One region of the Alcaligenes sp. NLF5-7 genome, then DNA from elsewhere that is predicted to be linked to it. Evidence: predicted binding sites of a transcription regulator. Region 1 holds the regulator's gene; each other region holds the start of a gene.

Region 1 (4,149 bases):
GTGTCGACAAACTGAAGGCTCCAATCCTGTGTTTGGTTGGCCCTCCAGGCGTGGGTAAAACCTCGCTGGGACAGTCCATTGCCAAGGCAACGAACCGCAAGTTCATTCGTATGGCTTTGGGTGGTGTACGTGACGAGGCCGAGATTCGCGGTCACCGTCGTACCTACATCGGCTCCATGCCGGGCAAGGTGGTTCAGAACATGAGCAAGGTGGGTGTACGTAACCCGCTGTTCCTGCTGGACGAGATCGACAAGATGGGCGCGGATTTCCGTGGCGACCCATCCTCGGCACTGCTGGAGGTTCTGGACCCTGAACAAAACCACACCTTCCAGGATCACTACCTGGAAGTGGACTATGACTTGTCCGACGTGATGTTCGTGGCAACCAGCAACACCTTGAACATTCCACCGGCCCTGCTGGACCGTATGGAAGTGATTCGTCTGTCGGGTTATACCGAAGATGAGAAGGTGCGTATTGCTTTCGATTACCTCTTGCCCAAGCTGATGAAGAACAACGGCGTGCGGGATGGCGAGCTGGAAGTGACCGAAGATGCCGTGCGCGACATCGTGCGTTACTACACCCGTGAAGCGGGTGTACGTTCCCTGGAACGTGAAATCAGCAAGATCTGCCGCAAGGTTGTTCGCAAGCTGTTGGTGGCCAATCCACAAGCCGGTACGCGTGCAGCTCGCAACAAGACACTGACCCAGGAAACCTTGGTCGTGAATGCGGCGAATCTGAACGATTACCTGGGCGTACGTCGTTTCTCCTTCGGCCTGGCCGAAAAAGAGAACAAGGTTGGTCTGGTGACGGGTCTGGCCTGGACCGAGGTGGGCGGTGAGTTGCTGACCATCGAAGTGGCCGATATGCCCGGTAAAGGCAATGTGCTGCGCACCGGCTCGATTGGCGATGTGATGAAAGAGTCGGTTGAAGCGGCTCGCACAGTCGTACGTTCGCGTGCCCAGAAGTGGGGCATTGCCAATAGCGTGTTTGAAAAGCGTGACCTGCACGTGCACTTTCCAGAAGGCGCTACGCCCAAGGACGGTCCATCGGCCGGTATCGCCATTACGACCGCTATCGTGTCCAGCCTGACGGGTATTCCGGTTCGTGCTGATGTGGCCATGACGGGTGAAATCACCTTGCGCGGCGAAGTTCTGCCTATCGGCGGCTTGAAAGAGAAGCTGTTGGCAGCGCAACGCGGCGGCATCAAAACCGTGATGATCCCGGAAGAAAACATCAAGGACCTGGCCGATATTCCAGATAACGTGAAAAACACGCTGGAGATCATCCCGGTGCGTTGGATTGACCGTGTACTGGAAGTGGCCCTGCAAGACGCTGTAACGCCCCTGAGCGACGAAGAAGTAGCTCGCCTGGCCGCTGAGGCCTTGGCAGCCACGCGTGCTGCTGGCGCGGGTTCCGAGTCCTTCAAGCACTAAGCATCAGCAGTAGTAAGCAAGCAGTGAAACAGGCTACCTTGAACCCAAGGTAGCCTGTTTACATTTTGGTCAGGCTGATCGTGGCTTCGAGGTTAGTCATATTGATAGCAGTGGGAGCCAGATCTTTGGGCAATGATATTGAGGGAGTTGAGGGTCGCAAGCTTGCGCGAGAGGTTTACGGCTGCTCAAACCTGTATATCGGCATGCACTTCGACCAATAAAAAACCCCATGTACCAAACGGTATATGGGGTTTTTCTCTTGTCAGGAGCACCAAGCCTGTAAAACAGCTCTGGTGACCAAGAGAGAGGAAGCTTAATGCAGCGGGCTGGTACGAATCAGACCCACAGCAATGCCTTCCAAAGACAGGGAGTCCGGGTCGGTGATGATGATGGGTTCAAAGTCCGGGTTCTCGGGCAGGAGGACCACTTGATTGCTGGAGCGCGACAGGCGCTTGACGGTGACATCGTCGCCAATACGTACCACCACAATCTGCCCATTACGCGCTTCACTGGCTTTCTTGACGGCCAGCAGGTCGCCGTCAAAAATGCCCGCGTCTTTCATGCTCAAGCCGCGTACGCGCAGCAGGTAATCAGGCGTTTGGGTGAATAGGGTAGGGGCGACGCCAATCTCGCGCTCGATATGCTCGGTGGCCAAAATAGGGCTACCGGCAGCCACGCGACCAATAATGGGCAGCAAGAGGGCGTCAGCCAGATTGGCCAATGCGTTGCTGCTGGGAGCGGCGCTTTCGCGGGTATCCGTACCGAGCAGGCGTATGCCGCGCGAGGCGCCGGCAGTCAGCTCGATAGCGCCTTTGCGGGCCAGAGCTTTCAAATGATCTTCGGCCGCATTGGCGGATTTGAAACCCAGCACCTGAGCAATCTCTGCTCGAGTGGGAGGGAAACCCGTCCGTTCGATTTCAGAACGAATGATGTCCAGCACTTGTTGTTGGCGTGCGGTGAGCTTGGCGGTCATAGTATTGTCTGCTGAATATATATACAGTAAAGATTGTGCGTTACAGTTGGCGTTTTTGCAAGCGGTGAGGGCCCTAAAGGCTTAATTTTTGACCCTTCGGGCTGCTCAGGCAGACTGGGGCCAATCCTTGCGGTCCAGGGTGTACAGCACATGGGGGGCGAGTTTGTGGCCCGCCGCTACACCGGGGTGATCAAAGGTACCAGCTTGCTCTGTCATGCCCAGGCGTTGCATGACGGTCTGCGAAGGCAAGTTCAATTGAGCGGTGTACGCCACAATTTGATCCAGGCCCAGTTCGTCAAAACCAAAGTCCATGCAGGCTCGTGCCGCTTCGGTGGCATAGCCCTTGCCCCAGTACTCAGGCAGCAAACGCCAAAGAACTTCCACGCAAGGCTGAAAGTACAGATCGGCGGTCGGGCGGTTCAAGCCCACCATGCCAATGAAGGCCCCGTTTTCTTTCAGCTCGACTGCCCAGGGACCCCAGCCATGCTCGTCAATCAGGCTTTGGCTGCGGTGGGCGATGGCATCGCTTTGCTCACGGTCCAGGGTGGCCGGATAAAAACGCAGTGCGTGGGGATCGCTGTTCAAGCGGAAAAAGGGCTCCAGGTCGGAAGCTTTCCAGGGGCGCAAGATCAGGCGTTCGGTGTTCAGGGAAATCGTGTCTGTCATGGTAGTGCTCCAAGGGCTGGAACGACAACGCCCTTCCGAAGAAGGGCGTTGGGGCTGTAGTGAGGGACAGCTTACGTCAGGACTTGAGCGATGGCCTTGGCCACGACGTCAATATTCTGGCTGTTCAATGCAGCAACGCAAATACGGCCGCTGCTGACAGCGTAAATGCCGTGTTCCTGGCGCAGGCGTTCGACTTGCTCGGCAGTCAGGCCGGAGTAGGAGAACATGCCGCGCTGTTGCAGCACGAAGTCAAAGTTTTGGGTAGCGCCGTGCTCTTTCAGCTTGGCAACCAGTTGGGCGCGCATTTCGCGGATGCGATCACGCATGCCGGCCAGTTCAGTCGCCCAAGTCTGGAACAGTTCAGGCGAGTTCAGTACCGTGGCCACAACTTTGCCACCGTGTGTGGGTGGGTTGGAGTAGTTGGTGCGAATCACACGCTTGACCTGGCTCAGTACGCGGGAGGTTTCGTCCTTGCTGGAAGTAACCAGGGTCAGGGCGCCAACGCGCTCGCCGTACAGCGAGAAGGACTTGGAGAACGAGGAGCTGATGAACATGGACAGACCCAGCTTGGCAAACAGACGCACTACGCTGGCGTCTTCTTCCAGACCGGCGCCAAAGCCTTGGTAAGCGATGTCCAGGAAAGGAACCAGTTGACGTTCTTTGATCAGCTCGGCGATCTGGGCCCATTGTTCCATGCTGGGGTCCACGCCGGTCGGGTTGTGGCAGCAAGCGTGCAGGACCACGATGGACTGGGCCGGCATGGCGCGCAGCGAGGCGATCATGCCGTCAAAGTTCAGGCCATGCGTAGCGGCATCGTAGTAAGCGTAGGTGTTGACCTTGAAGCCGGCGCGCTCGAACAGGGCGCGGTGGTTTTCCCAGCTTGGATCGCTGATGTAAACCTCGGACTGGGGCAACAGTTGCTGCAGGAAGTCAGCACCGATTTTCAGCGCACCGGTACCGCCCAGGGATTGCACGGTCAAGGCGCGGCCTTCGGCAATGATGGGGGAGTCGGCACCCAGCAACAGGGTTTGAGCACCCAGATTGTAGGTATTGATCCCTTCAATAGGCAGGTAGCTG
Region 2 (4,149 bases), 260 kb from region 1:
AGTAGTCTCGCTGCTGATGCCCGGTGCCGCTCCACCAGCCTGTCTGTACCCGTTCTGGACCCTGGACCAAGCGCAAGCGCTGCTGATCCAGAAGCGGGGATTGCTGATCGTGTTGTAAAGGCTGAGCCGGGTCCAGCATCCAGCATGGACGTTGCAAAGCCGGACGGTCCGCATCGGGGGGCTGGCTGCGGGACAAGGGGAGCCATTGATTCGCCTGTTCAGGCAAATAGCTGGCTTGGGCGGCAGGTGTCAAAATCTGTTCAGCCCCCAGCCTGGCCTGCAAGCGCTCCAACAGTTGTTGATCCTGCTCTTGCCAATGACGCGCATCGGGAAACAGGCTGCTGGCATGAGTTTGGCGCGGGTGTAGTTGCTGTGCCTGCAGCACCATGCTCTGTACGGCCGCCTGTAATTGCAGTTGCTGGAACTGTTCTTGCCATACGGGCAAAAAGTCCTGGCTACGCCAGCAGGACCGGGCCATTTGCAACTCCAGGCGGGTGGTCGTGGGGTAGTCCTTGTATCTTTCTGTGCGTAGTACCAGCTCCAGACGTCCACAAGCCAGCTGGTACTGATTCAACCAGGCCTCCAGCTTGATCAATAGGCGATTTACGGCCCGCAAGACGGTGGGTTTGTTATTGGATGGTGTATCCATTTCCAGCTTGTCTGTAAATTGCGGGGCGGCATGCACCCATTCCAGCGCCCAGCTTTGTGTGCCGTAGGCTTGGTCCAACTGCAACAGCAGGGCACGCAGCCCGCGCTGGGATAGGCCATCGCGGGGGAGTTGGTGCAACTGGCCCAGGGTATGGCAGCCCAGACTATGCAACCATTGCAGCTGGTCGGCAGGCGGAGCCAATAAGTGGATGGGAAGCGAGTTCAGACAGGCCTGCAAACGTCGTGCACAACGACGCTGCTTGCGTCCGGATAAAGCCAGCAAGCAGGCCGCACGGGCAGTGGGTGCCAGAGCCAGGCAGGGCTCGGGAATAAGGGCTTGCAAGTCAGCCCGGACCTGTTGGTACAGACGGCGCAAACCACCAAACAGCCGGATGCTGGCACTGATATTCAGTACCCATAAATCGGCTTGAACCTGTGCCAGCTGGGGGCTGTAGCGCAGCAGAACGGCTTGAATACCGTTCTGCTGTTTTGGGCTGGCCTCAGGCGTAAGCAGGCTCTGGGGCAGTCGCAGGCACAGGTACATGAGACGGAATGGCCGCTGGCGGCATCAGGGTGTGGTGAGGGGCCAAAGCAATGCTGTCCTTGCACGGAGGCCCCCGTCGTTTGCGGATATGAACATCCAGCCAGGGCTGCCCCTGCTGGTCTTGGCGAGTCTGAAGTTCAAGACGCAAAAGGGCGGGGCTGTTGGTCTGACTGTGCGCCGGACGTAAACAAAAAAACAGGCTGTCGCTATGGCTGGCTAATAGCTGTAGTTGACGCAAGGCCGCTAAAGGCACATGGGCAGGCAGCCAGCTCAGCACAGCCGCACAGTGGCCGTGACGCAAGGCCTGGGCACTGGCCCACAAGGTATCGTTCAGGTGCTGGCTGCGTATCCAGAGCATGCGGGCGGGCAAGGCGTTTTCTGATGAGCTGTTTTGCTCGTTCGTAACAGGAGTACCACGCCACAGTTGTTGCATGGGTTGATAGGGCGGGGCGACTAAAACACGCAAGCGCTCTGCCTGCAGCGTATTCAAGGCTGGCAACAACAAGGACAAGGCACTGCTGTCTTGCTGTGCATGCAGTTCGATCAGACTGCCCACAGGCCAGCCGCCTCCTGGCAGTTCGTCATCCAGGGCGGCAAACCCGCTGGGCAGGCAAGTGCCTGCGGCATGCGCATAATGCTTGCCTGTCCAAAGGGAAGGGTGAAGATCTAAAAGGGAACGAAGTGCGCTTGCCATAGGTATGCTCCTGATTGCTGTATAAATATACAGTAAATCTGTTTGCCAGCAAACCAGGCATCTGTTTCAAAGCAGAACTTTTATATACTGTGGCCTTCTGTTTGGCGCTCTCGCATGAATTCTTCCCCTTCTACCCGTCCCGGCCGCTGTGCACAGTGTCAGCGGCCCTTGGCTCGTTGCTTGTGTCCCTTGATCCCTTCGATAGAAGCAGCGTGTCCTGTGCTGATTTTGCAGCACCATTCCGAAGCCCGGCATGCGCTTAATACTGCGCGCTTGGCGTATTTGGGTTTGAAGGGGGCAGAGCTATGGGTGGGAGAGCAGTTTGCTGAGCTGGAGGCCCGGCTGGCACAGGCGCATCGTCCTGTTTTGCTGTTTCCGGGACCAGAAGCCAAGGTGGCGGGCTCAACAGGCCCAGGGGAGAAGCCGGATCTGATCGTGGTGCCAGATGGCACCTGGCGCAAGGCACGCCTGATCTTGCACAGCAATCCGGTTTTGCAAGCCCTGCCGTATTGGGTATTGCCTGAAGGACAGGCGTCGCGCTACAGACTGCGTAAAGCGCCCGACCCGCAGGCTGTGTCGACCCTGGAAGCAATTGTCCGGCTGATGCAGATTATGGAGCCGGAGCGGGATTTCAGCCCTTTGCTCCGGCCCTTCGAGCAGTTGATTGAAGAACAAATCCAGGCTATGGGCCTGGATACGTATCAGCGTAACTATCCTACTTCCAGGTGAAGTTCAGTTCGCGGGGCTGGCCTTCAACAATAGTGGCCTGGCGCTCCTGGGTCTGGCCCTGGTAAGTGGCAAATACCTTGTAATTGCCGGGGCCAAGACGGATCAGGCAGTAGGGGCCGTCGATCAGGCTGTTCAGCACGGTTTGGTCGTTGCTGTTACGGATAACCAGCTGCACATCGGAAATATAGCCGACGCGCTCACCCTGGTTGGCTGAAAAGTTCACGGACAAGGGAAAGGTGTTGCGCACCATGCGAAACAGTTGGGCTTCATCACTACCTATGCCGCCGCTGATGTATTCGGTTGAACCGTAATACTGGCTGGGGGGCAGTTCCTGGGCGTGCACGATGGGGCTGCTCAATAAGGCCAGCGACATGGCAATGCCGATCAATGAAAGACGAGGACTCATGAGGTTTCCTTGCTTGAAGTAAGGTGGCTAAGCGGGCCCTCAGGGGCCCTGTTGCTGTTATGAGAGGGGTGGGGCTGGCTGTCAGGATGAAAGCTGGGCCACAACAACGGCCAGTCATGCTGACGGGTCGGTTCTGCCTGCGGATTGAAACTGCGTTCACGCAGCATTCCATGTCCGCGCTGATTAATAGTGATGACGGTGGTGCAGCGGGTGCCGTAATTGGGGCTGACAATAAACGGGCTGCTTAACAAGCGTTCGTGCTCAAGACTCAAGCCGGTTTGGGGCAAGTCGGCATCGGCTGCGACTTCCTGATTGCGTAAACCCTGAAACAAGCCTTCTACCGCTGGTGGCGAGCCATCAAAATGTTGTGCCTGCAGGGTTTCTTTCAGGAACAGGCTTTTGGGCCAAGGTGTATTAAGCCAGGCATTGCTCAGAACATGTACGCCTGGTTCCAGCATGTGCGGGCTGCCACTGGGATGACGGTTGCTGTAATAGCCCATGCGTAAAGGCTGTTGCTTGTCCGGCCATTCCAGCACAAAAAGATTGAAGCCTGCGTAATCGGCTCCTTCCTGGGCGAGTTGTTCCAGATAGTCGGCGGGACTGCGCTCGTCTCTTAGAAACTGGGGGATCAGCTCGCCGCGTGAGCGTTGCTTGCTGTGTTTGTTACTGGGGGCTTCGCGGTAATTGGTCAGCAAGGCTAGCCGTCCACGGCTTTGTGTCAGGCCCAGCCAGGTGCCCCCGGCTTGCAGGTCCCGACCCGCCAGAATATCGGGCTCGTCCCGCCAAGGTTGAGCCGCTTGGCTGGGGCGAGCATGATATTCGTCGCGATTGGCGGCAATAATCAGCGGCCAATCTGCATTAACTCCGACGGCGATATAAGCGATGCACATGTGCCGATTGTAGGATGGCTATGCAGGCTTTGGTAGCCAAAGTACCGCCAAGTTCCGCTTTTTTTCTCGGTATTGAGAATGCCTCTTTAGGCTTGGCATTCAGGGCTTGAACGTCAGATTTAAGCGATCTATGAAAGGGCGTCGTAGTTTTGTGCCAGACGCACGACGGTGACACCCGGACGTAGCTGGCGCAGCGAAGGCATGACCAAGGTGCAGTTATCGTAGGGCGTCAGCCAGG
Region 3 (4,149 bases), 870 kb from region 1:
ATATTGTCGGGGGCATCCTGCAGCTGCAGATTCTGACCATCCCACAGTGCAAGCCCTTGCGGCGTCGCGATACACCACGACGTGCCCCCCATGCGTTTGGAGAAATAGTCTGCAATCCACTCCAGCACATCATGCTCGGGTTCAAACCAGGCCCAGTACTCGGGCTGCATGCCCTTGCCACAATGGCGGAACCGTACATAAGCCATCATGTCGTGTTTTTCCTTGCGTACCGCTTTGGCCATCTCGTACAGACGGGCACCATCTTCGTCTGCTACAGACTCCACACTGCGATCACCCTGATGCCAGCGCCACAGGACACGGTAAAGCAAAGCCCAACGCACCGGCGCACGACACAGGGCCGCATCCTGCAGCAAGGCAGCCAGCCCTTTGGAAATACGCACAGACACACTGGAAACGGGCTGCTGCGCATGGGGCTCTTGCAAGGAAACAGGCGGGGAAAGCGGGGTATGGGATGCTTCATACTCCAACCCGATTTGCTGCCCTTGCCGCCCCGAAGCCGGGCTTGCTTCTGCCCAACAAAGCTCCTCCGGCGACCAGCCCTCGGCCAACGCGCGTAATGCCTGCTCGCGCCAGGCCAGATAACCGCCGTTCACCGTTAGAGTCATCATGACTGTTGGCTCCTGCTGCCAGAAAGAAGCAAGGTCGTCACACAAGGGGGATTCATAGCAAGCTCAGTTGCTGCGGATTGCTCGAGAGCATGCGTCGCAGCTTGTCTGACGCAGCCTCAGCAAGGCCGGGACGGTAATCCTGGACCACTACAAACGGCTGCAATGTTTTGATGGAACAACGCAAACGGATCAAGTCCTGATATCGGATCGCCCGCATCTGACGAAGCTCGACCAGGCGCTTGGCATTGCGTATGCCTATACCCGGAACACGCGCAATCAGACGCTCGGGCGCCCTATTCAGATCTACCGGAAAAACCGCTCGATTGGACAAGGCCCACGACAGCTTGGGATCAATATCCAAGGGTAAATCGCCCTTATCCTGAAACAGCTCCTCGGCCCGGAAACCGTAGCTACGCAGCAGGAAATCGGCCTGATAAAGACGATGCTCCCGCAAGAGCGGCGGCGGCTGGGCTGGCAGCGCTGACGAACTGTCCGGGATGGGGCTGAATGCCGAGTAATACACCCGCTTGAGCTTGTAGGCTCCGTACAAGGTCTGCGCCGTTTGCAAGATATTGCGGTCATCCGCTGCATCCGCACCGACAATCATTTGTGTACTTTGCCCGGCAGGCACTTTAGGCCGCTTCTCCTCCTGAGCCTGTTCCTGGGACAGACGAATGACGCCCATGGCGCGCTTGATCGTATGCCCACTTTTCTCGGGCGCAAGACGGCTCAGGCCAGCGTCTGTGGGAAGCTCGATGTTGACGCTGAGGCGGTCTGCATAAAGACCAGCCAACGTAATCAGCTGGGGATCTGCATCAGGAATGGTTTTAAGGTGGATATAGCCGCGAAAATGGTGATCTTCGCGCAAGGAGCGCGCCACCTCGACCAGGCTCTCCATGGTGTAGTCCGAACTTCGTATGATGCCCGAGCTCAGAAACAGACCATCTATATAGTTACGCCGATAAAAATCCAGCGTCAGATCAACCACTTCGGCAGGCCGAAAACGCGCGCGTGGCACGTTGCTGGAGCGCCGGTTCACGCAATACAGGCAGTCATACTGACAAAAATTGGTCAGCAGTATTTTGAGCAGCGATACGCAGCGCCCGTCAGGCGTAAAGCTATGACAGATGCCGGCCCCCGTACTGGCCCCAAGACCCGTACGCCCACGGGAATCCCGTTTGGGCGCGGCACTGCTGGCGCAAGAGGCATCGTACTTTGCCGCGTCGGCCAGAATTTCGAGTTTGCGCGATAGCTCCATGATCGAAATACTGTATATAAAAACAGCATTATACAGTTTTCGCTCAAGGCGTCACTTATCCAGAAAACGTTCAAAGAGGGCAAGCGGCCTGGCCTGTCCGGCAAAGGACAAGCCAGGCAAACCAGCTCAAGCTAAAGGATCACGCGTCCAAAAGCTTGATCAAGGCCTCTTGATGATTGGATCGAGCTTCCAGCAATTGCCGCCCTTCTTCGGTCAACATGGCTATCAGGGGAGCGGGGAAAGGGGAAGGAGTCTGCGTCGTTTGCGGGATGGCTTGGACTAATCCCAGCGACTGTAATTGTTCAAAAACTGCTTGTTTCTTGTGCCAGGGGGTTTGGCGTAAGCGCACGAGCTCAAGAGTGTTCCAGATTGTGGGGTTGAGCTGCGGAATAGTGATGGAGCGCTGAAGTTGCGTCATACAAGGCCCTTAATTAAGACCACCCATACCGACGTTGTGTGCCCATAAGGGAGGTCAGCCAGAAAGCATCCCTATACCGTACAACATAACGATGTACAGAATATTTCAAGGAGTTCTGACAGACATCGTCGCAGCGCTCCTCCAAGACTCCAATAAGCAATAACCCGCGCTTGCGCCCTGGCAAACCCGGAAAAATCAGTCCGGGCCCGTTTTTTCTGCTCATTTTTTTTGATGCAAAATTGTTCCGAAAAGCAGCAAAAACACAACAAACGATCCGGCTCCAGCCAACCCCAGATTCGCGCTTAAACCGTAGGCATCCACAGTCTGCCCGCCCAGCCAGGAGCCAAGCGCTATGCCGATATTGAACACAGCCACGTACAACGACGTAGCCACCTCAACAGCATTGGCAGCGGCCTTCATCATCCAGCTCATCAGCCCTACCGACACCCCGCCATACGCCAGGCCCCAAAGTAGCAAAATCGCACCTCCACTCAGCGGTGATCTACCCACTGTCAAGAAAAGCAAAGCAGTGATGCTTAGACCCAACGCTATCGCCATCAAGCTGGCTTCAGTGCGTTTGGCTGCCGACATCCCGATCAGGAAATTGCCCACAATCCCGGCCACTCCATAAGCAAACAACAAGGCTCCTATCCATTGAGCACCTATGCCGGAAACAGACAGCAAAAGAGGACGTACAAAGGTAAATGCGCTGAAATGCCCCGCGACCAGAATCAGGGTCAAGAGCAAACCAAACCATAACTGCCGATTGCCAAACTGCTCGGCGAACTGACGCCATGTGGTCGAGCGCGACACGGACAGGGGCGGAATCACGGCCAGATGGAAGATCAACACCAAAGCGCTCAGCAGCGCCATGCCGCCAAACGCCCAGCGCCATCCAGCCAGCTCGCCCATCAAGGCGCCCAGTGGCACGCCCAACACAGAAGCGGCGGCAACCCCACCGAAGATGATCGAGGTTGCCAAACCTACAGACTGAGCCGGAACCAGACGGGATGCCAAGCCACCTGCAATGGCCCAGATGCCTCCCATACAAAAACCAACCAGAACACGGGCGGCCAGCATCCAGGCGATGCTGGGAGCCAGGGCGGAGGCTATATTGGCCATCACCAGCAAGGCCAGCAAACCGCACAGAATGCGGCGTCTGTCCACGCCACCAGAGGCCAGCACCACCAGAGGCGCAAACAGGGCTGCCAACAAGGCAGGCAGGGAAATCAGCAAAGCAGCCGTCCCCGTGGAAGTCTGCAAACTGTCTGCAATGGGAGTCAGTAAACCTACGGGCAGCATTTCCGTCGTGACCACGGAAAAAGTGGCTAGGCCAACGGCGATAACGGCCAGCCAGGACTGCCGCTTGCTGGGCTGCCCGGTCATGGATAGAGAAGAGGTATTCATCGCTACATGCTCAAAGAAAGAAGTCTAGACAGCGCAGGAGCGGGCTACTACGGGTGCGCGCAAACTTTGATAGCTGCACAAGGCAAGCAAGACGATCAGGGCAGCGGCATAGAGCGCAACCATAAAGCCGGAACTGGCTCCGCCCTGATCCACCATCCGCCCCGAAACGGCAGCCCCCATAGCCACACCAATATTCAGACCAGCCAGCAGCCAGGTCATGCCCTCGGTTAATTGCTGCTCCGGCACCACACGCTCGACCAGCGACATGGCCACAATCATAGTGGGGGCGAAAAACAGACCAGCCAGCAAAACCGCCCCTGCCAGCTGTGCCACGCTGGCCACCAGCAATAAAGGCAAGGTCGTGGCGGCGGTAGCCAAACCGCCCAACAGAAGCAGGCGATGCAAAGGGATGTTCAGCTTCAAACCACCAAACACCA

Evidence for each region. The regulator LexA, encoded in region 1, represses DNA repair genes until DNA is damaged. The targets are predictions, from matches to a motif close to ACTGTATNNNNATACAGT.
Region 2: a site for LexA is predicted at 1,903-1,920, ahead of imuA (translesion DNA synthesis-associated protein ImuA). Genes of this name have one in related genera too.
Region 3: a site for LexA is predicted at 1,897-1,914, ahead of MID00_RS03255 (putative DNA modification/repair radical SAM protein). Genes of this name have one in related genera too.

Annotation. Positions count from the first base shown of each region.
Region 1 covers NZ_CP100755.1:4,244,488-4,248,636, reverse strand. Annotated here, with positions in the region: gene lon (endopeptidase La) at 1-1,433, shown strand, start outside; gene lexA (transcriptional repressor LexA) at 1,747-2,406, opposite strand; gene MID00_RS19605 (GNAT family N-acetyltransferase) at 2,512-3,072, opposite strand; gene MID00_RS19600 (amino acid aminotransferase) at 3,144-4,149, opposite strand, start outside.
Region 2 covers NZ_CP100755.1:3,980,062-3,984,210, reverse strand. Annotated here, with positions in the region: gene MID00_RS18355 (DNA polymerase Y family protein) at 1-1,192, opposite strand, end outside; gene imuA (translesion DNA synthesis-associated protein ImuA) at 1,149-1,886, opposite strand; gene MID00_RS18345 (tRNA-uridine aminocarboxypropyltransferase) at 2,001-2,615, shown strand; gene MID00_RS18340 (carboxypeptidase-like regulatory domain-containing protein) at 2,602-3,021, opposite strand; gene MID00_RS18335 (NRDE family protein) at 3,018-3,911, opposite strand; gene MID00_RS18330 (succinylglutamate desuccinylase/aspartoacylase family protein) at 4,040-4,149, opposite strand, start outside.
Region 3 covers NZ_CP100755.1:682,121-686,269, forward strand. Annotated here, with positions in the region: gene MID00_RS03250 (UdgX family uracil-DNA binding protein) at 1-629, opposite strand, end outside; gene MID00_RS03255 (putative DNA modification/repair radical SAM protein) at 682-1,887, opposite strand; gene MID00_RS03260 (hypothetical protein) at 2,027-2,305, opposite strand; gene MID00_RS03265 (MFS transporter) at 2,525-3,712, opposite strand; gene MID00_RS03270 (MFS transporter) at 3,737-4,149, opposite strand, start outside.